One region of the Enterobacter sp. PL_is511 genome, then DNA from elsewhere that is predicted to be linked to it. Evidence: predicted binding sites of a transcription regulator. Region 1 holds the regulator's gene; each other region holds the start of a gene.
The links. The regulator CRP, encoded in region 1, controls carbon source genes, mostly activating them, when cyclic AMP is high. The targets are predictions, from matches to a motif close to ATGTGANNNNNNTCACAT.
Positions count from the first base shown of each region.

Region 2: a site for CRP is predicted at 3,369-3,386, ahead of epd (erythrose-4-phosphate dehydrogenase). Genes of this name have one in related genera too.
Region 3: a site for CRP is predicted at 6,303-6,320, ahead of aaeR (HTH-type transcriptional activator AaeR). Genes of this name have one in related genera too.

Region 1 is NZ_JBVPGP010000014.1:143,107-153,912, reverse strand. Features, by position in the region: gene mdcA (malonate decarboxylase subunit alpha) at 1-725, opposite strand, end outside; gene AC0TN7_RS02665 (hydrolase) at 954-1,976, shown strand; gene AC0TN7_RS02660 (YheU family protein) at 1,973-2,191, shown strand; gene AC0TN7_RS02655 (phosphoribulokinase) at 2,222-3,091, shown strand; gene AC0TN7_RS02650 (OsmC family protein) at 3,158-3,562, opposite strand; gene crp (cAMP-activated global transcriptional regulator CRP) at 3,874-4,506, shown strand; gene AC0TN7_RS02640 (YccS/YhfK family putative transporter) at 4,564-6,651, shown strand; gene argD (bifunctional acetylornithine/succinyldiaminopimelate transaminase) at 6,648-7,871, opposite strand; gene pabA (aminodeoxychorismate synthase component 2) at 7,958-8,521, opposite strand; gene AC0TN7_RS02625 (putative adenosine monophosphate-protein transferase Fic) at 8,552-9,136, opposite strand; gene ppiA (peptidylprolyl isomerase A) at 9,242-9,814, opposite strand; gene tsgA (MFS transporter TsgA) at 10,093-10,806, shown strand, end outside.
Region 2 is NZ_JBVPGP010000023.1:347,521-358,326, forward strand. Features, by position in the region: gene AC0TN7_RS13965 (OprD family outer membrane porin) at 1-6, opposite strand, end outside; gene loiP (metalloprotease LoiP) at 217-975, opposite strand; gene tkt (transketolase) at 1,248-3,239, shown strand; gene epd (erythrose-4-phosphate dehydrogenase) at 3,581-4,600, shown strand; gene pgk (phosphoglycerate kinase) at 4,650-5,813, shown strand; gene fbaA (class II fructose-bisphosphate aldolase) at 5,906-6,985, shown strand; gene mscS (small-conductance mechanosensitive channel MscS) at 7,172-8,026, shown strand; gene argO (arginine exporter ArgO) at 8,172-8,807, shown strand; gene AC0TN7_RS14005 (oxidative stress defense protein) at 8,899-9,630, shown strand; gene argP (DNA-binding transcriptional regulator ArgP) at 9,673-10,566, opposite strand; gene rpiA (ribose-5-phosphate isomerase RpiA) at 10,694-10,806, shown strand, end outside.
Region 3 is NZ_JBVPGP010000023.1:33,948-44,753, reverse strand. Features, by position in the region: gene argR (transcriptional regulator ArgR) at 1-98, shown strand, start outside; gene yhcN (peroxide/acid stress response protein YhcN) at 474-737, shown strand; gene yhcN (peroxide/acid stress response protein YhcN) at 849-1,115, shown strand; gene AC0TN7_RS12385 (barstar family protein) at 1,180-1,452, opposite strand; gene AC0TN7_RS12380 (NAD-dependent succinate-semialdehyde dehydrogenase) at 1,498-2,952, opposite strand; gene aaeB (p-hydroxybenzoic acid efflux pump subunit AaeB) at 3,042-5,009, opposite strand; gene aaeA (p-hydroxybenzoic acid efflux pump subunit AaeA) at 5,015-5,947, opposite strand; gene aaeX (p-hydroxybenzoic acid efflux pump operon protein AaeX) at 5,955-6,158, opposite strand; gene aaeR (HTH-type transcriptional activator AaeR) at 6,338-7,264, shown strand; gene AC0TN7_RS12355 (YagU family protein) at 7,484-8,098, shown strand; gene tldD (metalloprotease TldD) at 8,145-9,590, opposite strand; gene yhdP (AsmA2 domain-containing protein YhdP) at 9,675-10,806, opposite strand, start outside.

The DNA.
Region 1 (10,806 bases):
GCCATCATCGCCATCAGGATATGTTCCTGTTTAATGAGGCGCGGGTCGCGGGTGAACAGCGGTTCGATAAAGAACGGCTTGTCGGCAACCACGACGTAATCGATCCAGGAGCCCGGGATATCCACGCGCGGCAGCTCGCATTCGTCGTCCACCAGCTCGTTCACCTGCGCGATGACGATGCCGTCGTGGAACGCAGCGGCTTCCACCAGCGCCGGGGTATCTTCGGTGCTCGCCCCGGTGTAGAGGTTGCCTTTGCGGTCGGCTTTAAAGCCGGCAATCAGCGCCACGTTGGGCGACAGGTCGACGTAGAGACGTGAGTAAAGTTCGATGTAGGTGTGAATTGCGCCGATTTCGAGCTGACCGTCTTCCAGCAGCTGGGAGATTCGCAGGCTCTGCGTTCCGGAGAAGGAGAAATCCAGCTTGCGGGCGATGCCTTTCTCGAAGATATCCAGATGCTCGCTGCGGCCGACGCTCGGCATGATCATATGCAGGTCGTGGACAATTTGCGGGTTCACTTCGGCCAGCGAGCGGGAAAGGAAATCCGCCTGCTTCTGGTTGTTACCTTCCAGAACGACCTTGTCGCCAGGCGCGATCAGTTTTTCCAGCATGGCGACAAGATCGCCGGTTGGCAGTACCTTGCCCTGCACCGGTACGGACGCCAGGCGACGCGCTTTTTCGCTGCGTCGCGTGTTCCATTGCCGGGTGGGTGTTTGCCCAGATAACATTATTAACCTCCTGATTCAGCTAATCATTTTGATTTGCTTAACGTTGAGTAAAGTGTGCGCTCTGGTGAGAAAGGCATCAATTAAGCGTAGAGTGGAATCATTAGCCTGAGAGTAATAATCAAGGTAAAGATTTGTGATCGGGATCAGTTCATGTTTCGGAAAACCAGGCTAAACGGGGTACAATTCGGAAAGTACCGTAAATTTCTGACAAGAATCAGCATCGCCCTTATGACCCAAATCATTCCATCAGACTTCGACATTGCGGCCGAAGACAGCACTGAGTTCGTGCCTATGCGCGGCGTGGCCAATCGCCATTTGCAGACCATGCTGCCGCGACTGATCCGCCGCAAGGTTCAGTTCACCCCACACTGGCAGCGGCTTGACCTGCCAGACGGTGATTTTCTGGATCTCGCCTGGAGCGAAGCGCCGGAGCAGGCCCGCCATAAGCCGCGTCTGGTGGTCTTTCACGGTCTGGAAGGCAGCCTGCACAGCCCATATGCACACGGGTTAATTGAGGCGGCAAAAGCGCGCGGCTGGCTCGGCGTGGTGATGCATTTTCGCGGCTGCAGCGGCGAACCGAATCGTCAGAAACGCATTTATCACTCGGGTGAAACCGAAGACGGAACGTGGTTTTTACACTGGCTGCGGGACAACTTTGGCACCGTGCCGACCGCCGCGGTGGGCTACTCGCTGGGCGGCAATATGCTGGCCTGCCTGCTGGCCAAAGAGGGTGAAACCGTCCCGCTGGATGCCGCCGTCATTGTCTCCGCACCGTTTATGCTGGAGCAGTGCAGCTACCACATGGATAAAGGCTTTTCCCGCGTCTATCAGCGCTACCTGCTCAACCTGCTGAAGGCCAACGCGGCGCGTAAGCTGAAAGCCTATCCGGATACCCTGCCGGTCAGCCTGCGTCAGCTGAAAAAGGTGCGCCGTATTCGCGAGTTCGACGACCTGATCACCGCGAAAATCCACGGCTTCGCCGATGCGATTGACTATTATCGTCAGTGCAGCGCCATGCCGCTGCTCAGCAAGATCACGCAGCCGACGCTGATCATTCATGCCAAAGATGACCCGTTTATGGATCATCACTCGATCCCCGCTCAGGAATTCCTGCCCGACAACGTTCACTATCAGTTGACCGAGCACGGCGGCCACGTCGGGTTTATCGGCGGTACGCTGCGCCGCCCGAAAATGTGGCTTGAGACGCGTATTCCTGACTGGCTAACCCCTTATCTGGACGGTGCAAAATGATTATTCCCTGGCAGGATCTGGCTCCCGAAACGCTCGATAATCTGATTGAAAGCTTTGTATTACGCGAAGGCACCGATTATGGTGAACAGGAACGCTCGCTTGAGCAAAAGGTCAACGATGTAAAGCGCCAGCTGAAAAGCGGCGACGTGGTGCTGGTGTGGTCAGAACTGCATGAGACGGTCAATATCATGCCCCGCAACGCGTTTCACGGCTGATCTTCCACCCTTTTCAGTCAGGGAGTTGCTATGTCTGCCAGACATCCGGTTATTGCCGTTACGGGGTCGAGTGGTGCGGGAACCACCACCACCAGCCTCGCCTTTCGCAAGATTTTCGCCCAGCTGAATCTTCGTGCGGCGGAGGTCGAAGGCGACAGCTTTCACCGCTACACGCGTCCGGAGATGGATATGGCCATCCGTAAAGCGCGCGATCTGGGTAAACACATCAGCTATTTCGGCCCGGAAGCCAATGACTTCGGCCTGCTGGAACAAACCTTTATAGAGTACGGTCAGAGCGGCAAAGGGCAGTCCCGCAAGTATCTGCATACCTATGATGAAGCCGTTCCCTGGAATCAGGTGCCGGGGACGTTCACCCCGTGGCAACCGCTGCCGGAACCCACCGACGTGCTGTTTTACGAAGGATTGCACGGTGGCGTGGTCACTCCTCAACACGACGTGGCGCGCCACGTGGACCTGCTGGTCGGCGTGGTCCCTATCGTTAACCTGGAGTGGATCCAGAAGCTGACGCGCGACATGAGCGAGCGCGGCCATTCACGAGAGGCGGTGATGGACTCGGTGGTGCGCTCCATGGAAGATTACATCAACTTCCTGACACCGCAGTTCTCCCGCACCCATATCAACTTCCAGCGGGTGCCGACGGTGGACACCTCCAACCCGTTTGCCGCCAAAAGTATCCCGTCCCTTGATGAGAGCTTTGTGGTGATCCATTTCCGCAATCTCGAAGGCATTGATTACCCCTGGCTACTGGCCATGCTGCAGGGCTCGTTTATTTCGCACATGAATACGTTAGTCGTGCCGGGCGGAAAAATGGGGCTGGCGATGGAGCTCATCATGACGCCGCTGGTGGAGCGACTGATGGAAGGGAAGCAGATCGCGTGAACATGTTCCCTCTCCCTGTGGGAGAGGGTTAGGGTGAGGGCATCAACACGCACGATGCCCCAATAATTAAGCCTCGATCACTTCATACGAATGCGTGATTTTTACCGCTTTCTCCAGCATTAACGCCACAGAGCAGTACTTCTCCGCAGACAGATCCACCGCACGCGAGACCGCTGCGTCCTTCAACTCTTTACCGGTGACCACAAAGTGCAGATTAATATGGGTGAACAGGCGTGGCGCCTCTTCGCGACGTTCTGACGTGAGTTTAACCTCACAATCCGTCACGTCATGACGACCTTTTTGCAGAATCGACACCACGTCAATGGCGCTGCATCCCCCTGCCGCCATCAGCACCATTTCCATTGGGCTTGGCGCTTTATCGCCGGAGTTACCGTCCATCAAAATCTGGTGTCCTGACGCGGACTCGCCCAGGAACGTTAAACCTTCAACCCATTTCACGCGCGCTTGCATATTCTTAAACTCCAACGTTGCATTTTTGGTGACAGATTACGCGTGCGTTACATTTCTCGCAATGGAAGGCGACCTGCATCATGCTGAAGCGAGACACCAGGAGACACGCGGCGAAAGCTATGCTAAAACACTCTGGATGCTACAGTAATACATTGACGTTACACATGTATGCAGAGGACATCAAACTTTACTGGCTGCGAAACGTTACGGTAGCCGACTTCCCAGGGTATGGGTAAGAATTCGATTGCAACCCCAGAGTCCGGATGCATCTGATGACTCTGGTGACAGCTTATAACAGAGGATAACAGCGCATGGTGCTTGGCAAACCGCAAACAGACCCGACTCTCGAATGGTTCTTGTCTCATTGCCACATTCATAAGTACCCATCAAAGAGCACGCTGATTCACCAGGGTGAAAAAGCGGAAACGTTGTATTACATCGTTAAAGGCTCGGTGGCAGTGCTGATCAAAGATGAAGAAGGGAAAGAGATGATCCTTTCTTATCTGAACCAGGGCGATTTCATCGGTGAACTGGGCCTGTTTGAAGAGGGCCAGGAACGTAGCGCCTGGGTTCGTGCAAAGACAGCATGTGAAGTGGCTGAAATTTCTTACAAGAAGTTCCGTCAGCTGATTCAGGTTAACCCTGACATCCTGATGCGTCTTTCTTCCCAGATGGCGCGCCGTCTGCAGGTCACCTCAGAGAAAGTGGGCAACCTCGCCTTCCTGGACGTGACAGGCCGTATCGCACAGACCCTACTGAACCTGGCGAAACAGCCAGACGCTATGACCCACCCGGACGGCATGCAAATTAAAATTACCCGTCAGGAAATTGGTCAGATCGTCGGTTGCTCCCGTGAAACAGTGGGCCGTATCCTGAAAATGCTGGAAGATCAAAACCTGATCTCTGCCCACGGTAAAACCATCGTGGTTTACGGAACGCGTTAATTCCGCTTAAACGGCGTGCCATCGCAAGGTGTCACGCCGTTTTTGTCTCTACTCCCCATGTGGCGCAGGCTGATCTATCACCCGGAAGTTAACTACGCACTGCGACAAACGCTGGTGTTGTGTCTTCCTGTGGCCATAGGCCTGATCCTCGGACATCTTCAGCAAGGTCTGCTGTTTTCCCTCGTGCCTGCCTGCTGCAACATCGCCGGTCTGGACACGCCGCATAAGCGCTTTTTCAAACGCCTGATTATCGGCGGCTGCCTGTTTGCGGGCTGTAGCCTCGCCGTACAGCTTTTACTGGCTCGTGATATTCCGCTGCCGCTGATCCTGACCGTGCTGGCGATGACCCTCGGCGTCACGGCGGAAATCAGTTCTCTGCACGCCCGCCTGCTTCCCGCGTCGCTGATTGCGGCCATTTTCACGCTGAGCCTCGCCGGGAATATGCCGGTGTGGGAGCCGCTGCTGATCTACGCCCTGGGGACATTATGGTACGGCCTGTTTAACTGGTTCTGGTTCTGGCTGTGGCGGGAGCAGCCGCTGCGTGAATCCCTGAGCCTGCTCTATGTGCAGCTTGCGGATTACTGCGAAGCCAAATACACCCTGCTGACCCAGCATACCGATCCGGAAAAATCCTTACCGCCCCTGCTGACGCGCCAGCAGAAGGTGGTGGATCTGATAAGCCAGTGCTATCAGCAGCTGCATATGCTCGCCGCCAACAAGAACCACGAATACAAACGGCTGCTGCGCACCTTCCAGGTAGGCCTGGATCTGCAGGAGCATATCTCCGTAAGCCTGCACCATCCGCAGGAGGTGCAAAAGCTGGTCGAGCGCAGCCACGCCGAAGCGGTGATCCGCTGGAACGCGCAGACCGTCTCGGCACGTCTGCGGGTGCTGGCAGACGATATTCTTTACCACCGCTACCCCACACGCTTTAACATGGAAAAACAGCTGGGCGCGCTGGAGAAAATCGCCCGTCAGCATCCGGATAACCCGGTCGGCCAGTTTGCCGCCTGGCACTTCAGCCGCATCGCCCGCGTGCTACGCACCCAGCGCCCGCTCTATCCGCGCGATCTGATGGCGGATAAGCAAAAACGCCTGCCGTTATTGCCCGCGCTCAGGAGCTATCTGTCGCTTAAATCGTCCGCCCTGCGCAACGCCGCACGAATTAGCGTGATGCTCAGTACCGCCAGCCTGATGGGCATGGCGCTGCATCTGCCGAAACCCTACTGGATCTTAATGACCGTGCTGTTTGTCACCCAGAACGGCTATGGCGCCACGCGGGTGCGTATTCTGCATCGGGCGGGCGGCACCATGGCCGGGCTGATCATTGCGGGCGTGACGCTGCACTTCCACGTGCCGGAAGGCTACACCCTGGCAGGGATGCTGGCGATCACGCTGGTGAGCTACCTGATTATCCGCAAAAACTACGGCTGGGCGATGGTGGGCTTCACGGTGACGGCGGTATACACCCTGCAGCTGCTCACGCTCAATGGCGAACAGTTTATTGTCGCCAGGCTGATTGATACCCTGATCGGCTGCCTGATTGCCTTTGGCGGCATGGTCTGGCTGTGGCCGCAGTGGCAAAGCGGGCTGCTCAGGCAGAACGCCCACGACGCGCTGGAAGCCGACCAGCAGGCCATTCGCCTGATCCTGAGCGACGACCCGCAGCCCTCCCCGCTGGCGTATCAGCGCATGAAGGTCAACCAGGCGCACAACGCCCTGTTTAACTCGCTCAATCAGGCGATGCAGGAGCCGGGCTTTAACTCGCACTATCTGGCCGATATGAAGCTCTGGGTGACGCACAGCCAGTTTATCGTCGAGCACATTAACGCCATGACCACGCTGGCGCGCGAGCACACGATGCTCACGCCGGATCTGGCGCAGCGCTATTTGCAGTCGTGTGAAATTGCGTTGCAGCGGTGTCAGCAGCGTCTGGAGTATGACTCGCCGGGTGAGTCGGGGGATTCAAATATTCTGGAAGCGCCGGAAACGCTGACCCACGGCCCAATGAGCACCCTGGAACAGCATTTACAGCGCGTGCTGGGGCATTTGAACACCATGCACACCATTTCGTCGGTGGCATGGCGTCAGCGTCCGCATCATGGGGTTTGGTTAACGCGCGTGCTGAAACGAACGCCGTACTAATTCTGCTGGACGATCTTCCCAACCGCCGCGGCAAAGCGGGTTAATCCGTCTTCAATATCCTTATCTTCCACCACCAGCGACGGCGCAAAGCGCATTACGTCCGGCCCGGCGTTGAGCACCATCACCCCTTCGCGAGCGGCGGCGTGCAGGAAGTCGCGCGCGCGGCCCTTATACTGCGGCTTCAGCTCGGCACCAATCAATAACCCCATCCCGCGGATCTCGCTGAACACATCGTACTGCTCGTCAATCTTTTGCAGGTGTTTTACGAACAGCTCGCGCTTCGCGCTGACGCCGTTCAACACCTCTGGCGTGTTGATGATGTCGAACGCGGCACCCGCCACGGCGCTCGCCAGCGGGTTACCGCCGTAGGTGGAGCCGTGAGAGCCAACGTGGAACGCGGAGGCGATCTCCTGCGTCGTCAGTACCGCACTCACCGGGAAACCGCCGCCGAGCGCTTTCGCGCTGGTCAGAATATCCGGCGTCACGCCGTAGTGCATATAGGCGAACAGATCGCCGGTACGCCCCATTCCGCACTGCACTTCATCAAAGACCAGCAGCGCCTGATGCTCGTCGCACAGTTCGCGCAGCCCTTTCAGGAATTCCGGGGTTGCCGCCGTCACGCCGCCTTCACCCTGGATCGGCTCAACGACTATCGCGCAGGTATGGTCGTCCATCACCGCCTTCACCGCGTGCAGATCGTTAAACGGCACGTGGACGATATCAGCCGGTTTCGGGCCAAACCCGTCGGAATACTTCGGCTGGCCGCCAACGGAGACGGTAAAGAAGGAGCGTCCGTGGAAGGCATTGTGGAAGGCGATGATTTTGGTTTTGTACGGGCTGTGGCGCGTTGTGGCGTAGTAGCGCGCCAGCTTAAAGGCGGTTTCGTTGGCTTCTGTGCCGGAGTTCATAAACAGCACGCGCTCGGCGAAGGTGGCATCGATGATCTTACGACCCAGGCGCAGCGCCGGTTCGTTGGTGAACACGTTGCTGGTGTGCCACAGGGTTTCGCCCTGGGTTTTTAGCGCCTCCACCAGCGCGGGATGGCAATGACCCAGCGCCGTGACCGCAATACCACCCGCGAAATCCACATACTCTTTACCCTGCTGATCCCAGACGCGGCTGCCCTTTCCCTTCACTGGGATAAACTCAGCCGGTGCATAAATCGGCAGGATCACTTCATCGAAAGTCGCGCGGGTAATTGCTGGTTGTTCAGTTGCCATGTCATGCCCATCCATTTTATGTCACATTGATAGTGAAAATATAATCACAAAATATGCATAAAAAATCACAACAAGGCAACAGTTATTCAGCGATGGAGGAAATTTGCCAGCAGCGCATGGCCCTGCTCGCTGAGGATGCTTTCCGGATGAAACTGCACGCCTTCGAGGTCCCATTCGCTGTGACGAATCCCCATGATCTCCTGCGTATCGCTCCAGGCCGTCACCTCAAAGCAGTCGGGCAGCGTCGACGGGTCAATGACCAGGGAATGGTAGCGCGTCACGGTTAACGGATTATTGAGCCCCGTGAACACTCCGGTGCCCGTGTGGGTGACCGGCGAGGTTTTACCGTGCATCACTTTGGCAGCGCGCACGATGGTGGCACCAAACGCCTGGGCAATCGCCTGATGGCCCAGACAGACGCCCAGGATCGGCAGCCTGCCGGCATAGTGCTGGATCACATCCAGAGAAATACCCGACTCCGAGGGGGTACACGGCCCCGGAGAAATCACGATTTTCTGTGGAGCCAGCGTCTCGATATCGGCGAGATCGATCTCGTCGTTGCGACGAACAACCACCTCGGCACCCAGTTCGCAAAAATACTGGTAAAGGTTCCAGGTGAAGGAATCGTAGTTATCAATCAGCAGAATCATGGCGGCTCCCGAAAAAAATGCCGCCCTATTCTACTCAGATTCCCGCGCTTCGCTCACTACTTTGGCAAAGATAGCGTTTAGCGCGGATAAATCACCCGTTGCGCCGCTGCGGTTAGCCGCCACCCACTGCTCGGGATCGATATCGCGCCAGTCCAGCGCGTAGCCCGCGTGGAGCGCCAGCTGCTCGAAGAAAACGCGTTGGGCAATACCGTTGCCGCGCATGAAGGGATGCAGCATGTTGATTTCGCAGTAATAGTGGCTAACCCGGTCAACAAACGCCGCTTTCTCAAGACCCACAAGATATTTTTCGCTTTCCAGCGCCGCCATCAGCTCGTTACCCATCTTTTCGATGTATTCGAAATGGCAGAACGGAATGTCACCCTTGAAAATATCGTCGGTACGGAGTTCGCCTGCCCGCTTCATCTCGCTGCGGTACAGATGGCGATGAATAAGGCACAGATGGGGCAGCCCAGGCGCGGAAGGCCCAAGCTCCAGCGTCTCAATGTGGGGTTCCGAGGGACCATTACCTTTTTCAAGGAGACAACTGGCCTGTAAATTGACGTTACGCTGCTGTTCCCAGAGACGGGATTTTTGCTTGTCGGTGAGTTTTTTCACTTAACGCCTCCCTGAATAGTCCGTTTGCCACAAGTATAAGCAGCAAAACGCGCTTTCGCAGGGAGGGCGACATCACGCGGGCAGGAGAGCCCGCGTTCAGAAGAATTACGGCAGAACTTTTGCGGAGAGGATAACCACCGGTTTTGACGGCACATTCTGATACGGACCGACGTCGTGAGTAGGCACCTGAGAAATCTTGTCAGCCACATCCATCCCTTTCACGATTTTACCGAACACCGCATAGCCGAAGTCACGCTGACCGTGGTCGAGGAAGGCGTTATCCGCCACGTTGAGGAAGAACTGGCTGGTCGCGCTATCTTTGTCTGCGGTACGCGCCATGGAGATGGTGCCGCGCTTGTTCAGCAGGCCGTTGTCCGCTTCGTTTTTAATAGGCGGGTTCGGCTGCTTCTGCTGCATCTGCTCGTTGAAGCCGCCGCCCTGCACCATAAAGCCAGGGATCACGCGGTGGAAAGTGGTGTTGTTATAGAAACCACTGTTCACGTAGTCGAGGAAGTTTTTCACAGAAACCGGAGCTTTCTGGCTATTCAGTTCCAGCTCAATGTTCCCGGCGGAGGTGGTCAGCAGAACGTGAGGGTCCCCTTTGGCTGCCAGCGCAGCAGGGGAAACGGCAGAAAGAGCAAACACAGCTGCGACAGCCGCCAGTGTTGATTTGAGCATGAGAATTCCTTAACAAAGCGCAGTATAAAAAGCGAATGGCTTGATTCTAAAGAGCAGTATGAACGGAGACCAGCCTTTTACCTAATTTTACGAAATTGAAACAGTTGTAACCACGCAAACGGTTGGCTTTAGCGCCATTTTGTGTGATCAGGATCACACAAAAACATGCAATGAAGTTCTAATTTCTCTTAAAAGATATGAATAGATCACTTTAATGTCTAAAATCTGCCCGCTCTCAGCGCCCCCTGGGCGCTTTTCTTTTTCTGAACAGGCCAGACATGACTAACAGCAATCGCATCAAGCTCACATGGATCAGCTTCTTCTCCTACGCCCTGACCGGCGCGTTGGTGATCGTCACCGGGATGGTGATGGGGAATATCGCAGACTACTTCCAGCTGCCCGTTTCCAGCATGAGTAATACCTTCACCTTCCTCAACGCAGGGATCCTGATCTCTATTTTCCTGAATGCCTGGCTGATGGAAATCGTGCCGCTGAAAACCCAGCTGCGTTTTGGCTTTGTGCTAATGGTCGCCGCCGTGGCGGGCCTGATGCTGAGCCACAGCATCGCCCTGTTCTCCGCCGCGATGTTCGTGCTTGGTCTGGTCAGCGGGATCACCATGTCGATCGGTACGTTCCTGATTACCCATATGTATGAAGGCCGCCAGCGCGGCGCGCGCCTGCTGTTTACCGACTCCTTCTTCAGCATGGCCGGAATGATTTTCCCGATGGTCGCGGCCGTTCTGCTGGCGCGCAGCATTGAGTGGTACTGGGTCTATGCCTGCATTGGGTTGGTCTACGTTGCCATCTTCATTCTGACCTTCGGCTGCGAGTTCCCGGTGCTGGGCAAGAAAGCGCAAACCACCGCAGAACCCGTCGCGAAAGAGAAGTGGGGCATCGGCGTGCTGTTCCTCTCCATCGCCGCCCTGTGCTATATCCTGGGCCAGCTGGGCTTTATCTCCTGGGTACCGGAATACGCCAAAGGTCTGGGCATG
Region 2 (10,806 bases), on a different contig from region 1:
TTTCACGGAGGGAACGTCTCTGTCTGGATATATTAATTTGAATAAAAGCGGAAGTGATAATTACCGGAAAAAATGACCTTTGCAATAATTATGTGACCAGACATTTCAATATGATAACGTAGATTTGGCGGGGCTTGCAGGGGTGTTATCGATATGTGCTGTTAAGTTAACAATTCATGCGAAATAAAAAGGAGGCAAAACTGCCTCCTTCTGAAATTATTTAATTCCGTCTGCGGCCATACGGTCGCGAATATGCTGTGCGCGCTCTTCTGAGGCTGGGTGATCGTCAAACATGGAGCTTTGACGTCCCGCTTCCAGTTTGGCCAGTTTTTCAAAGCTGGTGGCTAAACCTGATGGATTAATGCCGCGTTTGCGCAACAGATCGTAGGAGTAATCATCCGCTTCGGACTCCTGACGCTGGGAGAACTGGGAGTTAACCAGCTTTTCACCCACGTCGCCAAGCTGCGACTGCGACAGGCTGCCAACGATACCACCCGCTGAGGCCGCCGCAGCGCGGATGGCGTTAGTGCCTAAAGCAACCTGCATCCCTTTCTTCACGTGGCCCAGGGCAACGTGGCCCATTTCATGGCCGATGACCGCTTCCACTTCGTTGTCGGTCATCATGTCCATCAGCCCGCTATAGACGCGGATGCAGCCGTTCGCCATCGCGAAGGCGTTCACGTCTTTCGCCATGTACACCTTGTAGTTCACCGGCTGGCCGTTGATGTTATCGCCCAGCGCAGAAGCAATCTTATTCAGACGCTGCGTGTAGGTACTGTTAGCCGGCGCAAGCGTGGCTTTTCCGTCCATATCTTTACAGGCCTGGTCGCTCAGCGCTTTCACCTGCGCATCGCTCAGGGAATAGGCCTGAAAGGCCTCTGCGCCTGACGTCATCAGACCGTTAGAATCCATATTCTGACAGCCGCTCAGCAGGAGCGTTGTACCCAGGGCCAGCACTATTGCACGCATTTTCATGAGGTTGCTTCCGTACTCGTTAATCTGAATAAAATCCGAAAAGTGCACCGTCAGCGAAGCCGGTGTCGGGCTAAGTATAAGGAATATCGACAGAGCCGGGCGAGCAGATTGCGCAACATGCGAGCATGATCCAGAGATTTCTTAACAAGCAAAAGAATGCTCCATGTACATGACTTGCGGCTTGGGTTACATTGTTGGCACTTTTTTCCGGCGTAGCCCAAAACGCGCTGTCGTCAAGGGCATGGCCTTTAACAGTCCGATCTGGAGTTAAAATGTCCTCACGTAAAGAGCTTGCTAATGCTATTCGTGCGCTGAGCATGGACGCAGTACAGAAAGCCAAATCCGGCCACCCAGGGGCCCCTATGGGTATGGCTGATATCGCCGAAGTCCTGTGGCGCGATTTCCTGAACCACAACCCGCAGAACCCGTCATGGGCTGACCGCGACCGTTTCGTACTGTCTAACGGCCACGGCTCTATGCTGATCTATAGCCTGCTGCACCTCACCGGCTACGATCTGCCAATTGAAGAGCTGAAAAACTTCCGTCAGCTGCACTCTAAAACTCCAGGTCACCCGGAAGTGGGCTACACCGCTGGCGTAGAAACCACCACCGGCCCGCTGGGTCAGGGTATTGCTAACGCTGTGGGTATGGCGATTGCTGAGAAGACGCTGGCGGCGCAGTTCAACCGTCCTGGTCACGACATCGTTGACCACTTCACCTACGCGTTCATGGGCGACGGCTGCATGATGGAAGGCATTTCTCACGAAGTGTGCTCCCTGGCAGGTACCCTGAAGCTGGGCAAACTGGTTGCGTTCTATGACGACAACGGTATCTCCATCGACGGTCACGTTGAAGGCTGGTTCACCGACGACACCGCTAAACGTTTCGAAGCCTACGGCTGGCACGTTGTGCGTGGCGTTGATGGCCACGATGCTGACTCGATTAAACGTGCAGTAGAAGAAGCGCGCGCGGTGACGGACAAGCCGTCCCTGCTGATGTGCAAAACAATCATCGGCTTCGGTTCGCCGAACAAAGCGGGTACGCACGACTCCCACGGCGCGCCGCTGGGCGACGCGGAAATCGCACTGACCCGCGAAGCGCTGGGCTGGAAACACCCTGCATTCGAAATCCCATCTGAGATCTACGCTCAGTGGGATGCAAAAGAAGTGGGCCAGGCGAAAGAAGCGGCCTGGAACGAGAAGTTCGCTGCTTACGCGAAAGCGTTCCCGCAGGAAGCGGCTGAATTCACCCGTCGTATGAAAGGCGGCATGCCGTCTGACTTCGACGCGAAAGCGAACGAGTTCATCGCTAAGCTGCAGGCGAACCCGTCTAAAATCGCGAGCCGTAAAGCGTCTCAGAATGCGATTGAAGCGTTCGGTCCTCTGCTGCCTGAATTCCTCGGCGGCTCCGCTGACCTGGCGCCATCTAACCTGACCCTGTGGTCCGGTTCTAAGCCAATCAACGAAGACACTGCCGGTAACTACATCCATTACGGTGTACGTGAATTCGGTATGACTGCGATTGCCAACGGTATCTCTCTGCACGGTGGTTTCCTGCCGTACACCTCTACCTTCCTGATGTTCGTTGAATATGCACGTAACGCCGTGCGTATGGCCGCGCTGATGAAACAGCGTCAGGTGATGGTCTACACCCACGACTCCATCGGTCTGGGCGAAGACGGTCCAACTCACCAGCCGGTAGAGCAGGTGGCTTCCCTGCGCGTGACCCCAAACATGAGCACATGGCGTCCGTGTGACCAGGTTGAATCCGCGGTAGCGTGGAAATACGGCGTTGAGCGTCAGGACGGTCCAACCGCGCTGATCCTCTCCCGTCAGAACCTGGCGCAGCAGGAGCGTACCCCTGAGCAGCTGGCGAACATCGCTCGCGGTGGTTACGTGCTGAAAGATAGCGCGGGCCAGCCAGAGCTGATCTTCATCGCCACCGGTTCTGAAGTTGAACTGGCTGTGGCAGCGTGGGAAAAACTGACTGCCGAAGGCGTGAAGGCGCGCGTGGTCTCCATGCCGTCTACCGACGCGTTCGACAAGCAGGATGCCGCTTACCGTGAATCCGTGCTGCCTAAAGCGGTTTCCGCTCGCGTGGCAGTGGAAGCGGGTATCGCTGACTACTGGTTCAAATACGTGGGCCTGAACGGCGCTATCGTCGGTATGACCACCTTCGGTGAGTCTGCTCCGGCAGAGCAGCTGTTCGAAGAATTCGGCTTCACCGTTGAGAACGTTGTCGCGAAAGCGAAAGAACTGCTGTAATCGTTTGTACGGTGCGGGCTGATGCCCTCACCCCAGCCCTCTCCCACTGGGAGAGGGTGCAAACACTAAAAACGGTAACCTCTCGGTTACCGTTTTGCTTTTATCTCGCCGTAAATTATTCCACCTAAAATGTGACGCAAGTCATATAGCTCGCTTATTCATCTGGACAGACATTCCTTTTATTCCCCGATTCGCTTATTCTTGCTGAAGCGTTTCAGTCGATTAAATGTTCGACAATTGACCAATCAATCGCAGTTTGTGACAGCAAGGATTCCCCTTCGGGCGTAGCTGGATTACTCTTTCAGCCACCTCAAACTCAGGGATTGCTTTGCAGGAGATCTATGACCGTACGCGTAGCGATTAATGGCTTCGGTCGCATCGGACGTAATGTGGTTCGTGCTTTGTATGAATCCGGACGTCGGGCGGAAATAACCGTGGTGGCAATCAATGAACTGGCGGATGCTACGGGCATGGCGCATTTGTTGAAATACGACACCAGCCACGGACGATTTGCCTGGGATGTGCGCCAGGAAAGAGATCAGCTCTTTGTGGGTGACGACGCTATTCGTGTGCTGCATGAGAACAGCATCTCCGGGCTACCCTGGCGTGAACTGGGTGTGGATGTGGTGCTTGACTGTACCGGTGTCTACGGCAACCGCGAACATGGCGAAGCGCATCTGGCTGCCGGCGCGAAAAAAGTCCTGTTTTCTCATCCCGGCAGTAACGACCTCGACGCGACCGTCGTGTTTGGCGTCAACCAGCATGAGCTGCAGGCCGAACACCGCATTGTTTCCAACGCCTCCTGTACCACCAACTGCATTATTCCGGTCATCAAACTGTTAGACGATGCGTATGGCATTGAATCCGGCACCGTGACCACGATTCACTCCGCCATGCACGATCAGCAGGTTATCGACGCCTACCATCCGGATTTACGACGCACTCGCGCGGCGAGCCAGTCAATCATTCCGGTGGATACGAAACTGGCGGCAGGGATCACCCGAATTTTTCCGCAGTTTAATGACCGCTTTGAAGCGATTGCCGTGCGTGTTCCAACGATTAACGTCACTGCAATCGACCTTAGCGTGACGGTGAAAAAACCGGTAAAAGCCTGTGAAGTCAACCTGTTGCTGCAAAAAGCGGCACAGGGGGCATTTCATGGTATAGTTGACTATACGGAATTACCGTTGGTCTCAGTAGATTTTAACCACGACCCGCACAGCGCCATCGTCGATGGCACGCAAACGAGGGTCAGTGGCGCACACCTTATCAAGACGCTGGTCTGGTGTGATAACGAATGGGGCTTTGCTAACCGAATGCTCGACACCACGTTAGCAATGGCTGCTCAAGGTTTCAGGTAAGACGCATCGTGCGTCTGCAAAACTTTAAGAATCAACGAGAGGATTCACCATGTCTGTAATTAAGATGACCGATCTGGATCTGGCTGGTAAACGCGTTTTCATCCGTGCCGATCTGAACGTACCGGTTAAAGATGGCAAAGTGACCAGCGACGCGCGTATCCGTGCATCTCTGCCAACCATCGAGCTGGCTCTGAAGCAGGGCGCGAAAGTGATGGTCACCTCCCACCTGGGTCGTCCAACTGAAGGCGAGTACAACGAAGAGTTCTCTCTGCTGCCAGTGGTTAATTACCTGAAAGACAAACTGTCCAACCCGGTTCGCCTGGTGAAAGATTACCTGGACGGCGTTGACGTTGCAGCCGGTGAACTGGTTGTTCTGGAAAACGTTCGCTTCAACAAAGGCGAGAAGAAAGACGACGAAACCCTGTCCAAAAAATACGCTGCACTGTGCGACGTATTCGTGATGGATGCCTTCGGTACGGCGCACCGTGCTCAGGCGTCTACCCACGGTATCGGTAAATTCGCAGACGTAGCGTGTGCCGGTCCTCTGCTGGCTGATGAACTGGAAGCGCTGGGTAAAGCACTGAAAGAACCTGCTCGTCCAATGGTCGCTATCGTTGGTGGTTCTAAAGTTTCCACCAAACTGACCGTTCTGGATTCCCTGTCTAAAATCGCTGACCAGCTGATCGTTGGCGGTGGTATCGCGAACACCTTCGTTGCCGCTCAGGGCCACAACGTCGGTAAATCCCTGTACGAAGCAGACCTGGTTGACGAAGCCAAACGCCTGCTGGGTACCTGTGATATCCCGGTTCCAACTGACGTTCGCGTCGCGACCGAGTTCTCCGAAACCGCAACCGCGACTCTGAAGTCTGTCAACGACATCAAAGACGAAGAGCAGATTCTGGATCTGGGCGACGTTTCTGCACAGAAACTGGCTGAAATCCTCAAAAACGCAAAAACTATCCTGTGGAACGGTCCGGTAGGCGTGTTCGAATTCCCGAACTTCCGCAAAGGGACTGAAATCGTTGCTAACGCTATCGCAGACAGCGAAGCGTTCTCTATCGCAGGCGGTGGTGACACCCTGGCAGCAATCGACCTGTTCGGTATCGCTGACAAGATCTCCTACATCTCCACTGGTGGCGGCGCATTCCTCGAATTCGTGGAAGGCAAAGTACTGCCAGCAGTAGCAATGCTCGAAGAGCGCGCTAAGAAGTAAGCCATTCAAGGGCAGGGAAACCTGCCCAATTTTCAGCGCGCTTTTAAGAGCTCGCACCTTTTCTAACGGCCGAAGATACAGGACTAAGCAACATGTCTAAAATTTTTGATTTCGTAAAACCTGGCGTTATCACTGGTGATGACGTACAGAAAGTGTTCCAGGTAGCTAAAGAAAACAACTTCGCTCTGCCAGCAGTTAACTGCGTGGGTACCGACTCCATCAACGCCGTACTGGAAACTGCTGCTAAAGTTAAAGCACCGGTTATCGTTCAGTTCTCTAACGGCGGCGCTGCGTTCATCGCAGGTAAAGGCGTGAAAACTGATATTCCTCAGGGTGCTGCAATCCTGGGCGCTATCTCTGGTGCGCACCACGTACACCAGATGGCTGAACACTACGGTGTTCCAGTTATCCTGCACACTGACCACTGCGCGAAGAAACTGCTGCCGTGGATCGACGGTCTGCTGGACGCGGGTGAAAAACACTTCGCGGCAACCGGTAAGCCACTGTTCTCTTCTCACATGATCGACCTGTCTGAAGAGTCACTGCACGAAAACATCGAAATCTGCTCTAAGTACCTGGCGCGCATGGCCAAAATGGACATGACCCTGGAAATCGAACTGGGTTGCACCGGTGGTGAAGAAGACGGCGTGGACAACAGCCACATGGACGCTTCTGCACTGTACACCCAGCCAGAAGACGTTGATTACGCTTACACCGAGCTGAGCAAAATCAGCCCACGCTTCACCATTGCAGCGTCCTTCGGTAACGTACACGGCGTTTACAAACCAGGCAACGTGGTTCTGACCCCAACCATCCTGCGTGATTCTCAGGAATACGTTTCCAAGAAACACAACCTGCCGCACAACAGCCTGAACTTCGTCTTCCACGGCGGTTCCGGTTCTTCTGCTCAGGAAATCAAAGACTCCGTAAGCTACGGCGTAGTGAAAATGAACATCGATACCGACACCCAGTGGGCAACCTGGGACGGTATTCTGCAGTACTACAAAGCGAACGAAGCTTACCTGCAGGGCCAGCTGGGCAACCCGAAAGGCGAAGACCAGCCGAACAAGAAATACTACGATCCACGCGTATGGCTGCGCGCTGCCCAGACGTCCATGGTGACCCGTCTGGAGCAGGCTTTCAAAGAACTGAACGCGATCGACGTTCTGTAATTTGAGCTGCTAACAGCATCAGAAGGCCCGCAAATGCGGGCCTTTTTTTATGCTTTTTCAATACCCTGCCGGACCGGTTTTTGTGATCTGTTTGGCAATACTTGCGCTTTTTGTTTACCCTTTACGGACCTGCCTGTCTCCATGGGGGATGGATTTTGTGTTTTGGTTTAACAAAAGGAAGAATAAATGGAACAACTCGATGTTGTAGACAGCATCAATAACGCCGGTAACTGGCTGGTGCGTAACCAGGCGCTGCTGCTGAGCTATGCCGTGAACATCGTCGCGGCGATTGCCATCATCATCGTCGGGATGATCGTGGCGCGTATCGTATCTAACGCGGTTAACCGCGTAATGCTGGCCCGTCACATTGACGCCACGGTGGCTGACTTTCTCTCCGCACTGGTGCGCTACGGCATTATCGCCTTTACGCTGATTGCGGCGCTGGGCCGCGTGGGCGTGCAGACCGCCTCCGTTATTGCCGTTCTCGGTGCCGCCGGTCTGGCCATTGGTCTGGCGCTGCAGGGCTCACTTTCAAACCTGGCGGCAGGCGTTCTGCTGGTGACCTTCCGTCCGTTCCGTTCCGGCGAATACGTTGATCTTGGCGGCATTGCCGGGACCGTGCTGCAGGTGCAGATTTTCTCAACGACCATGCGTACCGTCGATGGTCGCATCGTGGTCGTACCTAACGGGAAAATCATCGCGGGCAACATCATTAACTTCTCCCGTGAGCCGGTGCGTCGTAATGAGCTGATTATCAGCGTGGCGTACGATTCCGATATCGATCAGGTGAAGTCGCTGATTAGCAACATCATTGCTTCAGACGATCGCATTCTGAAAGACAAAGAGCAGACGGTTCGCCTGAACGAACTGGGCGCGTCCTCCATTAACTTCGTGGTGCGCATCTGGAGCAAGAGCAGCGATCTGCAAAACGTGTACTGGGACGTGCTGGAACGCATTAAGCGCGACTTCGACGCCAACGGCATCAGCTTCCCGTACCCGCAGATGGACGTAAACGTCAAAAAAGTTAAAGAAGCAGAATAACGTCACCCGTAGGCCCGGTAAGCGCTAGCGCCACCGGGCTTTATTTTTATAAGCCCCGCTAATCCCCAATTAAAATTATCCATTTCCTCTAATGTGATTTGCGCAGTATAGTCGGCTTCCAGAACAACTCTGCGAGAAAATCGTCATGCTATCTTATTATTTTCAAGGGCTTGCATTAGGCGCGGCCATGATCCTTCCGCTCGGCCCGCAAAATGCGTTCGTGATGAACCAGGGCATCCGCCGCCAGTATCATCTGATGATTGCCCTGCTGTGCGCGGTAAGCGATTTACTGCTGATCTGTGCCGGGATTTTTGGCGGCAGTGCATTGCTGATGCAGTCTCCCTGGCTGCTGGCGCTGGTCACCTGGGGCGGCGTGGCGTTTCTGCTATGGTATGGTTTTGGTGCCCTGAAAACGGCGATGAGCAGCAACCTCGAGCTGGCGAGCGCGGAGGTCATGAAGCAGGGCCGCTGGAAGATTATCGTCACCATGCTGGCGGTCACCTGGCTTAATCCGCATGTTTATCTGGACACCTTTGTGGTGCTGGGTAGCCTGGGCGGTCAACTGGACGTAGAGCCGAAACGCTGGTTTGCTCTCGGTACGGTCAGCGCCTCGTTCCTCTGGTTCTTCGGTCTCGCCATTCTGGCGGCATGGCTGGCACCCCGTCTGCGTACGGCCAAAGCCCAGCGCATCATTAATACCCTGGTGGGGCTGGTGATGTGGTTTATTGCCTTTCAGCTGGCAAAAGAGGGGATTCACCACGTTCAGGAATTGTTCAACTAATCCTTGTCTTATGGACAACTGAACAAGACCCGCTAAGCTTGCTGGCATGCGCCCTGTTAATGGGCACTCTTCGCAACATGGAGGAATAACAGTGAAGTTTAAGGTGATGGCCCTGGCGGCATTAGTAAGTTTTGGTGCGGTGTCGGCGCAGGCAAGTGAACTGCCGGATGGCCCGCACATCGTCACTTCTGGCACCGCAAGCGTGGACGCGGTACCCGATGTTGCAACCCTGGCAATTGAGGTGAATGTGGCGGCGAAAGATGCGGCAACGGCCAAGAAGCAGGCTGACGATCGTGTTGCGCAATATCTCTCTTTCCTCGAGCAGAACGGCGTCGGTAAAAAAGATATCAACTCTGCGAACCTGCGTACTCAACCCGATTACGACTACCAGAATGGCAAAAGCATCCTGAAAGGCTACCGTGCCGTGCGTACCGTTGAAGTGACCGTGCGTCAGCTGGATAAGCTTAACTCGCTGCTGGACGGTGCGCTGAAGGCAGGCCTGAACGAGATCCGTTCCGTGTCGCTGGGCGTTGCGCAACCGGAGAAATACAAAGACGAAGCGCGTAAGGCGGCGATTGATGATGCCATTCACCAGGCGGAACAGCTGGCTTCTGGCTTTAAGAGCAAGCTCGGCCCGGTTTACAGCGTGCGTTACCACGTCTCTAACTACCAGCCAAGCCCGATGGTACGGATGATGAAGGCTGATGCAGCCCCGGTGTCCGCTCAGGAAACTTACGAGCAGCCAACCATTCAGTTCGACGATCAGGTGGATGTGGTCTTCCAGCTGGAACCCGTTGCAGCACAGCCGAAACCTGCACAATAAGCAACAGGCCGGATAAGGCGTAGCCGCCACCCGGCTTATTTTTTAATCCTGCCTCAACACCTTGTGCCCGTACGCCAGCAGCGCGTCGGTGACGTTGCGCATCATCCGGCTTTCCGGCGCAAAACGGTGCCAGTAGAGCATCCGACGCTGATACAGCCCCGGCGTTAAGTCAATCAGCTCACCGCTTTTCAACTCTTTCTCAATCTGCAGATGCGGAATCATGCAGCAGGTGGTGCCCTGGCGCGCAAGCTGCACGAAGGCTTCAGACGAGTTGACGATATGGCAAGGCACGCTGCCCGGCGGAAGATCGAAGTTTTGCTGCAGGAACGCCTGATGCATATCATCCAGATGGTCGAACGCCACGGCAGGGGCTTTCAGCAGCGCCGCGCGGGTCACCCCGTTGGGGAAGTAGCGCTCGGCAAAGGCTTTTGAACCCACAAACAGGTAATCCAGTGCGCCTAACTGATCGACAAGGCAACTCGGCAACGCCTGAGGCTGGATACTGACCGCCCCAACTACCTCACCGCGACGCAGGCGCTCCTGGGTACGGGTTTCATCTTCAACCTGTAAATTCAGGCGGATAGGGGAGTCAGCTAATACCGGCGCCAGGGCTGGCAGCAGCCAGGTCGCCAGACTGTCGGCGTTGACCGCCAGAGAGAGCAGCAGCGGCGTAGAGCCCGTTTGTTCGTCACCCAGCCACTCGTCTTCCAGCAGTTCAACCTGGCGCAGCAGGGCGAGGAGCTTTTGTCCCTGCTCGGTTGGCCGTGGCGGCACGGTACGCACCAGCAGCGGCTGGCCGAACATGTTTTCAAGCTGTTTGATACGCTGTGATACGGCGGACTGCGTGATGCAAAGCTTTTGCGCCGCGCGCTCAAAACCTCGTTCACGAATAACTGCATCAAGTGCCTGTAGTGTTCTGTAGTCCGGACGTTTCATTGCTCTGGCTGGCTCCTTAATTTTGCTTATTCTGCACTATGACACAATTTTCCCTTTGTGGCAGACGAATTCCATTCGACGTGTTCTATAATGCGCCCTGAGTTTTCACACCACAGGCAAAACGATCATGACGCAGGATGAACTGAAAAAAGCAGTAGGATGGGCCGCTCTCCAGTACGTACAGCCGGGTACCATTGTCGGTGTCGGTACGGGATCAACCGCGGCACACTTTATCGATGC
Region 3 (10,806 bases), on a different contig from region 1:
TCGCCGGCGATGACACCATCTTTACCACACCAGCCAGCGGTTTCTCCGTGAAAGATCTCCACGAAGCGATTCTGGTTCTGTTCGAACAGGAACTCTAATCCCCTCTCCCCGTAGCGTCGCTACGGGGATCGTTCTGCTTACGCTGCGTTTCCCCCTCTTTTCTACTGCCCTTCACTTTGACAAATAGTGCTTTTTACCACCCATTAACATTCATCTGGTGAATGCTAAATCAAAAAATCGCACAAAAAATCAAAAGCTACTATCCATATGATTTAATTAGATATAACCACCAAAATCGAACAAAAAACACCCAATATTATGCAATTTGGTTATAAAAAATAGTCTGGTTAACACGTAATAACAATAGAAACCATTAGTCTGGTATTAATTTTTACCGTTATTAGTGTATACTTGATTTTGTGATGAGGGTCACGAAACAAGACCCCACTAAAAAATTCGACGAGGTAAGAATCATGAAAATCAAATCAACTGTAGCGGCGCTGAGCGTCCTGTCTGTCCTGTCATTCGGTGCTTTCGCTGCCGACTCTATCAATGCTGACCAGGCGCAATCCCGCCAGGCCATCGGTACGGTTTCTGTCGGCGCGGTCGGTACATCGCCAATGGACATGCGTGAGATGCTGAACAAAAAAGCGGAAGAACAGGGTGCGTCATCCTATCGCATCATCGAAGCGCGTTCTGGTGACCACTGGCACGCCACCGCTGAGCTGTACAAATAAGTTTTAGTAATAACTGAAAACGTAAATCTCCCCTCAACGGCACCAGGCATAAAAATAGCGGTTCAACCCTTCTCGCCGTTGAGTAAAAAACCCTATTCAGGAGTAAAGACTATGAAAACCAAATTGATCATCGCAACCCTCGGTCTGGCATCCGTTCTCTCTTTCGGCGCAAGTGCAGCCGTACAGCAGGTGAATGCCGACCAGGCACAAAATCTGCAGCCAATGGGCAGCGTATCCGTGACGTCAGTCACCGGTTCCCCGATGGATATTCGTCACGAACTTGCCGCCAAAGCTGAAAAAGCAGGCGCCAGCAGCTATCGCGTCACCGAACTGAATCAGGGTGACCACTGGCATGCAACGGCAGAGCTGTATAAATAAACCCTCGTCGTATCTCATCATACGACTTGCCCCTGGCCTCATGGTCAGGGGCTTTTTTTTTGATTCAATGCCGCGCGTTAAAGCGCAGCTGCCCTTCAAGCTCTTCTTCCGCTTCATCGAAAAGCAATATCAGCGCGCCAAAACGTCTGCGAAGCTTATCGGGCAAATGGATGAACTCAATTTCCAGCGGTAGCGGCAGCAGACTGCCGGTCACCACGTCCCACAGCGTATCCAGATTCGTCACGCTTTCCCGTTCAAGATCAAACACCCGGATAAATTCACGGTAGAAGTCTTCCTGACTGTCGATCTCGTCAAAATCAAACGTATAGGTTTTCATTGCCAGCCACCCAGTCCAGGCGAGCGGCAGATGCCGCCCTGTCTATTATAATCCCCCAATATGCAGGGTTTTAACTTCCAGATACTCTTCCAGCCCCAGCACGGAGCCCTCTCGTCCAAGACCTGACTCTTTTACGCCCCCAAAGGGGCCGAGCTCCGTGGAGACGGCACACTCGTTAATGCCAATCATCCCGCTCTCGATTGCCTGTGAAACGCGGAAGACCCGTGAGAGATTCTGGGTATAGAAGTAAGCCGCCAGCCCATAGGGCGTGTTGTTGGCGCGCTGGATAACTTCATCTTCCGAGGTGAAACGGAAGCACGCTGCCACCGGGCCAAACGTCTCTTCTTCTGCCAGCTTCATGCCTTCATGGCAGTCGCCCAGTACGGTTGGCATCCAGAAATTCCCACCAAGCGGATGGGGCTTACCCCCAGCCAGTACGATTGCGCCCCGGGCAACGGCATCGTCGACATGCTCACGCACCTTGTTGACCGCAGAAGGTTCAATCAGCGGCCCGACGACCACCCCTTCGTCAAGACCATTGCCCACCTTCAGCCCATTCACCGCATCGGCAAGTTTATTCACAAATTTGTCGTAGACGGTTTCCTGAATATAAAAACGGTTCACGCTGACACAGACCTGCCCGGCATTGCGGAACTTGTTGGCGATCGCCCCCTTAACCGCTGCGTCGATATCCGCATCCTCAAAAACGATATAAGGAGCATTTCCCCCCAGCTCCATCGAGACTTTCTTCATGGTTTCTGCGGCGTTACGCACCAGCGTTTTGCCGACGGAGGTTGAACCCGTAAAGGAGATTTTACGCACGTCCCGGCTTGCCATAATCGCATCGCTGATTTCATGCGTATTCCCGGCCACGGCGTTGAGCACGCCGTCGGGTACGCCGGCCTGTTTTGCCAGGGTAAGCAGCGCAAAGGCACTAAGCGGTGTGTTATTGGCCGGTTTGATCACCCCGGTACATCCTGCTGCCAGCACCGGGCCTAATTTGCGGGTGAGCATGGCCATCGGGAAGTTCCACGGCGTAATCGCCGCGACCACACCAATGGGTTCACGGGTCGCCAGAATGCGTGAGCCGGGTTTGATCGGCGGAATAATTTCACCGTTCGCGCGTTTGGCTTCTTCGGCAAACCACTGGATAAAGCTGGCGGCGTACTCGACTTCTCCCTCAGCCTCTTTCAGGGGTTTGCCCTGTTCGGTGGTCATTAACCGCCCGAGCCAGCTTTTATTCTCAATAATCAGTTCGTACCAGCGGTAGAGAATCGCCGAACGCTCTTTTGCGGTTTTGGCACGCCAGGCCGGGAAGGCTTTGGTGGCCGCTGCGATAGCGTCTTCGGTTTGTGCTTTACCCGCTTTGGCCACTTTCGCGATGACTTCCCCGGTCGCGGGGTTAAGTACATCGAACGTCGTGTCCAGCGTTTTCCAGATTCCGTTGACCAGATAACCGGTCTGAAAAAGGATGTGATCCTGAAGCGCCTGGGTCGTCATGTGTCCTCCCTTCCTGAAATGTAAGAACGTGCTGGAATAAGTATAGCCACAAAAAAACCGACGCTTTTGGCGTCGGTTTTTTACTTCAGTCAGTTATCCGTGAGGGCATTCTGGTAGCGATGCAGCATAAACACCAGCCGTCCTACCGGCTCGGTCACCTGAGGCGGTGCTTCCCAGTGCTTTAGCTTCTCCTGGTAGATATCGAGCTCTTCAAGCAGCTGCGTAAAGTAACGACGCCGTTTGTCATCGCTGCTGGCGGAAAGCACGTGATCGGCGGTACGACGCAGCTGGCGGTGCCAGGCCGACAGATCGTCGTTGATCGGCACCGGCGCGTTACGCAGACGCTGGTGCGCGATGATCATGGTTAACGCCAGGCGGAACTTCGCGATATCGCCCGGGAACTTGTTCAGCAGTAAAAACAGCTGCTGGTAGAGCGCGGGCAGGTGGTTCTCTTTACGGCGCGCGGTATTGGTTGTCATCGACGACACGGCAGCCGACACGAACTGGTTCAGCAGCACGCGGCCCGTTCTTGCCTGCGAGTTATCCCGAACCAGAAGTATCACCATCATGGCCAGGAAACAGCCCACCAGCTGACCTAACGCGCTGTCGAGGAACTGGCTGAAATGGAAGGTCATCGGGTTATCGAGCACGATGATGTTAATCGTGCTCGCCAGCGCCCCCAGCGATCCCAGGCGCCGCTTTTGTACTTCAATGCCGATAAAGAACGCCATTACCGCCAGACTAATACAGAGCAGCAGCATGCTCTGCTGGGTAGACGGGATGATGACCAGAAAATAGAGCGCGCCTATCGGCAGGGCGGCAATGGTGCCGTAGAGGAAATCAATGGCAACCATTCGCGGGTTAGGCAGACGCATCGCCAGTGCGGTCACGACGGCAATCATCACCATCGCGCCGCTGCCGGACGTCCAGCCCGTCCACAGCCAGAACAGCGTGCCGAGCATACAGGCCAGCGTGGTACGCCAGAAGTTGACCATGGCGTGATGGCGCTCGGCGGATTCCGCCTTGATCACCACTTCGCCCTGCAGCACCTCTTCTTCCGCCGCGCTGATTTTGGTGTTCCCGATCACGCCGCGCTTCAGCAGCAGATAGCGCGTCGCGGCACCGACCCAGGTGTAGATCGTCACCGGCGTGTCGCGCTCCCCTGTCCAGGCTATGACACGGCGCATGCGCTTAAGCTGCTTGTGCACGTCCTGCACGGTTTCCACCGGCTCGGCAAACAGTTCGCGGAACGTATCGGTGACCGCTTCCGGCCGGGTGTTCTGAATCAAATAGGTTTCACATGCCTGGGTAATCAGCGTCAGAGAGACGGTGTTGAGGGCTTTCAGGCGACGATTCGCGCGAGCCCAGCGCGAGGACTCCATATTAAGGTTGCTGCGCATCCCTTCCAGCGCCTGCGTACGACGTACCAGTCCGCTCCAGGCTCTATCCACCTCTTCGCTGTCGCCGTGCTTAATGCAGAGCTGCATCAGTTGGTACTGGGCAACCAACAGCGCGTCAAGCTCAAGGTCGACTTCCTGCTTGATGGAGCGCGGGGAGAACAGCAGGTCAGCGACGATTGCACTGACAATGCCAATCACAATCTCGCTGCAGCGCTCAACCGCAAACTGCGGGGCGAGCAGAGGTTCAGACTGAATGGTGATGACAATAATCAGCGCGGTATAGCCCGCCAGCCCCCAGGCGTAAGAGTTTTCCACTTTCACCAGAGACGAAATCCAGGTGCAGAAACCCGCCCAGATGCAGCAGACCATCAGCATCAGCAACGGGGTGCGGATCATCAGAATAATAATGGTCAGCGCCGCGAAGCAGCCGATAAACGTCCCGATAATACGCAGCATCCCGCGATAGCGGATCGCGCCAGAATAGGGCTCCCCGCCCGCGGCGAAGGCAGGACCCGCCGCGACAATGGCGGCCGTTAACACCGCCCAGCGAGGAGTTTCAAGCTGGAAGTGGAAGCCGACAAACAGCGCCAGCACGATGGCGCACGCCAGCTTCACGGCGAAGCGAATGTGCTGGCTGGCGATGGAAAAGATACCCATGGCGATTAACCAAACTCGCGCAGGCGGTGGGCAATTTTACGGAAGAACGAGTCCTGGCTGGCATCCCGGTCTTTTTCACCGGTAATCACCACCGTCGCCGTGGTACCCGCAGGCCACAGGTTGCCCTGCTGTTCATCCAGGTGGATGCGCACAGGCACGCGCTGGGCCAGACGCACCCACTCGAGGTTGGAATCTACCGTCGCCATCCCTTTGGCATCGTTAGAGCTGCTGGAGTTAGTCACCCCTGCGGCAACGCTGTCGACGGTGCCTTTAAAGACGCGATTGCTGCCCAGCGGCGTGATTTCTGCCCGGTAGCCCGGACGTACGCCTTCCAGCTTGGTCTCTTCCATATAGGCGAGTACGTAGAAGGAGTTCTGTTTCACCAGCGCCACGGCGGTTGAGCCGCGGGTAATGAATTCCCCGGCGTAGACGTTAAGGTTGGTCACCCAGCCATCAGACGGTGCGCGGATCACGGTACGCTCCAGATCGAGCTTCGCCAGATCGCGCGTTGCCTGCGCTTTCGCCAGCTGGTGCAGCACGGTTTGCAGCACGTTGTTGGACTGGTCAATCTCTTCACGGGACATTGCCTGAACGCCAAGCTGGTTACGGCGGCCAGCCTCGCGGCGTTTCTCCGCAGCCAGCGCCTGGTAATAGGCCACGTCCGCTTCCGCCTCTTCCAGCGCTTTCTGGTAACGAGGCTGGTCGATGGTGAACAGGACCTGATCTTTCTTCACCAGCTGGTTGTCGTGGACGTTGACCGCCGTGATAAGACCGGCCACGTCAGGGGCGATGGCCACCACATCGGCGCTGAAGCGTGCATCACGCGTCCACGGTGATTCGGTGTAATAGACCCAGGCGCGGAAAATAGCGATGAAGGCGAGGATAACCAGCGCCGTAGTGATGGCAGTGCGGGAGATTTTTCTTGTTAGCGTTTTCACATCAACCTCAGACAAACATGCGCGATATCAGATAGAACAGGCAGCAATACAGCGCGGTATTGAACAATGCAGGGTGCCAGACGAAATCGTAGATCCCGGTAGGGACCAGCACCTTGCGCACCAGCCAGAAGATCGCCAGTGATAAAAGAAGCTCGAAAAATATCGGTGGGAACGACAGACCGAACACCACGATAACGGGAAACAGACTCATGTTGACCTTGATTAGAGAGAGTGCAGGCTTCAGAATTTTTTAGCGCACGCCATCGCAGGAGAGCAAGAAACGCCGGGCGAGAATGGCGCAGCCGTTATGTAATAAATAATATATTAACGTAACTGTTATGCTGTTATCTATAATATGTGATCTAAATCACTTTTAAGCCAGAGTGAACAATGGAACGTTTAAAACGCATGTCGGTCTTCGCCAAAGTGGTTGAACTGGGCTCGTTTACCGCCGCTGCCCGCCAGCTTCAGATGAGCGTCTCATCCATCAGCCAGACGGTGTCCAAACTGGAAGATGAGCTTCAGGTCAAGCTGCTCAACCGCAGCACCCGCAGCATTGGGCTGACGGAAGCGGGTAAAATTTACTATCAGGGCTGTCGCCGCATGCTGCTTGAAGTGCAGGATGTTCACGAACAGCTTTATGCCTTCAACAACACCCCCATCGGCACGCTGCGCATCGGGTGTTCTTCAACTATGGCACAAAATGTTCTCGCTGCCATGACCGCGGATATGCTGAAAGAGTACCCCGGGCTTACCGTCAATCTGGTGACGGGTATCCCGGCGCCGGATCTGATTGCCGACGGGCTGGACGTGGTGATCCGCGTCGGCGCGCTGCAGGATTCCAGCCTGTTCTCGCGTCGGCTGGGCAGCATGCCGATGGTGGTCTGTGCATCGAAGAGCTATCTGGCGCAGTACGGTGTGCCGGAAAAACCCGCCGACCTCACCAACCACTCGTGGCTGGAGTACAGCGTGCGGCCCGACAATGAATTTGAGCTGATTGCCCCGGAAGGGATCTCCACCCGACTGCTACCGGAAGGGCGTTTTGTCACCAACGATCCGATGACCATTTCGCGCTGGCTGGTGGCCGGCGCCGGGATCGCCTACGTGCCGCTGATGTGGGTGATCAACGAGATCAACAGCGGCGTGCTGGAGATCCTCTTCCCACGCTACCAGTCCGATCCGCGCCCGGTGTACGCCCTGTATACCGAAAAAGACAAACTCCCGCTCAAGGTACAGGTGTGTATTAACTATCTGACCGAGTATTTTGTGGACGTGGCGGAGCTGTTTCAGGGGATGCGGGGAAGAAGGAAGGAATAATCGATTTATCCCTGAAAGTATATGAGCGATGAATATTTCCAGGATAAACCCCCTCTGCAATCTGGAATATTCCTTCGCCACTATCAGGAATAGCTAATTGACACTGCCGCCGCCCGCCCTTTACTTTATAAACAGTCTGCTGTTCAGACTGTTATTAATTTGTTGCTTATATGAATAATAAAATGTATTCCGCAGGATGACATTAAACAAGGAAAAGAAATGAATCTATTTGAACAAACACCGCCTTCACGCAGGCGCTATGGGCTCGCCGCATTCGTCGGTTTAATTGCAGGGATTGTCTCCGCGTTTGTCAAATGGGGAGCCGAAGTACCGCTTCCGCCACGCAGCCCCACCGATCTATTTACCGGCGCATGCGGGCCTGAGCAATTAATAAGAGCCGCAAGCCAGATTGACTGTTCACGTAATTTTTTAAACCCTCCCTATGTATTTTTACGTGACTGGCTGGGTGTTGTTGATCCTAACGCAGCGGTTTATACATTTGCCGGACATATATTTAACTGGGTCGGCGTGACGCATATTATTTTCTCAATCGTCTTCGCTGTCGGGTATTGTGTCGTTGCTGAAGTCTTCCCGAAAATTAAACTCTGGCAGGGTTTGCTGGCGGGTGCGTTAGCTCAGCTCTTTGTGCATATGATCTCCTTCCCGCTGATGGGGCTGACGCCACCGCTGTTTGAGCTGCCGTGGTATGAACACGTGTCAGAGATCGTGGGCCATCTGGTCTGGTTCTGGTCGATCGAGATCATTCGTCGTGATTTGCGTAACCGCATCACGCACGAGCCGGATCCGGAGATACCGCTGGGTCACTTACGCTAAAAGAAAGGCGCTACTGATGTAGCGCCTTTTTTATGAAGGAGTCAGGTCAGGCTGTACCGCCCACCGTCAGGTTGTCCACTTTCAGCGTTGGCTGGCCCACGCCAACCGGCAGGCTCTGGCCCTCTTTACCGCAGACGCCCACGCCATTATCCAGCTTCAGATCGTTACCAACCATCGAGATCTGCTGCATGGCTTCAATACCGGAGCCAATCAGCGTTGCACCTTTCACCGCTTTGGTTACTTTGCCCTTCTCGATCAGGTACGCTTCTGAAGTAGAGAAGACAAACTTACCGGAGGTGATGTCCACCTGGCCGCCGCCAAAGTTTGGCGCAAAGATACCGTAATCAACGGATTCGATAATCTCCTGCGGCGTGGATTTGCCCGGCAGCATGTAAGTGTTGGTCATGCGCGGCATCGGCAGATGCGCGTAAGATTCACGGCGTCCGTTGCCCGTCGGCGCAGCACCCATCAGGCGCGCGTTGAGTTTGTCCTGCATGTAGCCTTTCAGCACGCCGTTTTCGATCAGCACATTGTACTGGCCTGGCGTACCTTCATCGTCAATAGCCACCGAGCCACGGCGATCGCGCATGGTGCCGTCATCCACCACGGTGCACAGCTCCGAGGAGACAAGTTGCCCGATCTGTCCACTGAACACGGACGTCCCGCGACGGTTAAAGTCGCCTTCCAGGCCGTGGCCTACCGCCTCATGCAACAATACGCCCGGCCAGCCGGCACCCAGCACCACCGGGAATGAGCCCGCCGGCGCCGCGACGGCATTCAGATTCACCAGCGCCATGCGGACGGCTTCTTTTGCCCACGCGTCAGCGCGCGCTTCACCGTCAACGTCGCCCAGGAACCAGTCATAGCCGAAACGACCGCCGCCGCCGCTTGAGCCGCGCTCGCGTTTGCCGTCCTCATCGACCTGCACGCTGATGGAGAGACGCACCAGCGGGCGAACATCTGCCGCCAGGGTGCCGTCCGTTGCCGCCACCAGAATCAGTTCATACACACCGCTCAGGCTGGCTGAAACTTCCTGCACGCGTTTGTCCGCCGCGCGGGCGACTTTGTCCACGCGACGCAGGATATCCAGCTTCTCTTCACGGCTCATGCTCTGCAGCGGATCGATGCTGGTATAGAGCGCAGAGTGCTGCACTTCTCCGAGGGTTTTCACGCGACCATCGCCGGTATCACGCACAATGGTACGCGCGGCCTGCGCGCTCTGCTCAAGTGCGGTGAGGCTAATCTGATCGGCATAGGCAAAACCGGTTTTCTCGCCGCTGACGGCACGGACGCCGACGCCCTGGTCGATGTTGTAGGAGCCATCTTTGATGATGCTGTCTTCTAAAACCCAGGATTCGTGATAGCTCGACTGGAAATAAAGGTCGCCGTAGTCGAGACGGCGTTCGGTCAGTTGACCAAGAATGGAGAACAGGTCCTGATGGCTCAGGCCGTTCGCTGCGAGCAAATGTTCACTTACCAGGTTCAGACTCATCGTATTGCTACTCGTTCGTTGCCGCCCGTGGCGGTATAAAGATCGTATTTATTGAGAGTGAGGCAATTACCTGCCCACGTCAAATCATTGCTGTGCATCTTTGCGCGGCTGGCGCAGCACCTCGTTAATCTGCGGTTTATCTACCGGACCGGTAATGCGGTAGCGCAGAATGGAGACCTTGCTCCAGAGTGGCCCCAGCACTTTACTGGCGGCAAACACCGCCGCACCAACAATCGGGTTCACCACGAAAGCTGCCGCCACACCCACGCTCGCGGAAATTTCCGGTGCCACGACGGCTTCCATATCCAGTTCGCGACGCACGAGGTTAACGGAGCCTTTCATGGCGATATCCGCTTCAAGGCCATCCACCAGCGTGTCGTCCGTGTGCAGAACGCCGTCCTTGATCCACGCCGTACTGCGGATGGAATCGTAGTAGAAACCTTCGTTGAAGGTATCACTGAAATCGAAGCGCAGCTTGCGCAGCAGCGCGTCAAAACTCAGCAGGCGCAGAATCTGTCCGGCACGCCCCGTGCTTACGTCGGCAATTTCACCTTTGCCGAAGTGGGTTTTCAGAATGCCGTTAAGCGAGGCCTCATCCGGCTTCCACGGGGCGTCGCGCCAGTGAAGATCGTAATCAACGTCAAATGACGAGCCGCGCAGCGGCGTGCTGATACCAAAGAAACTGGCTGCCGCATCCAGTTTGTTGCCTTTAATGTCGCCCTTCAGGGACGTCCGCTGCTCGCCCGGGTTATTCACCCATTCCCCTGTGGCCGTCATGCGGCCAAATCCGGTATCAACCAGACCGCCGGAGAGCGTAAGCGTGTTTGCCTGAATAGTGAAATCACCGTCGATACGGCCATATTTCTGCCCCCACAGCCAGCACTCCGCACAGCGCAGCTGGAGATCGGGCCAGCCGCTAAAATCGACGCGGGAGGTATGACTCAGCGGCGACGTCTCTGCCGGGTTATCTTTCCCGCTCGCAGCGCTTGCCGGGTTGTAGTAGAGGTAGCGGATCGCCGCCTGCCACGGCGCGTGATTGCGCATGGTCAGCGTACCGTTGATCTCTCTGCCCTGGGCCTCCACCTTCGTGCCGTTAGCGCCAGGCTGCGAGACAATGCTCAGGTTGTTCCACTGCTGTCCGCCCAGCATCAGCGACGGCGTGCGTACGGTAATGGTTTGTGGGAACTGGGCGGTTTCATCAACGTTTTGCCCAACG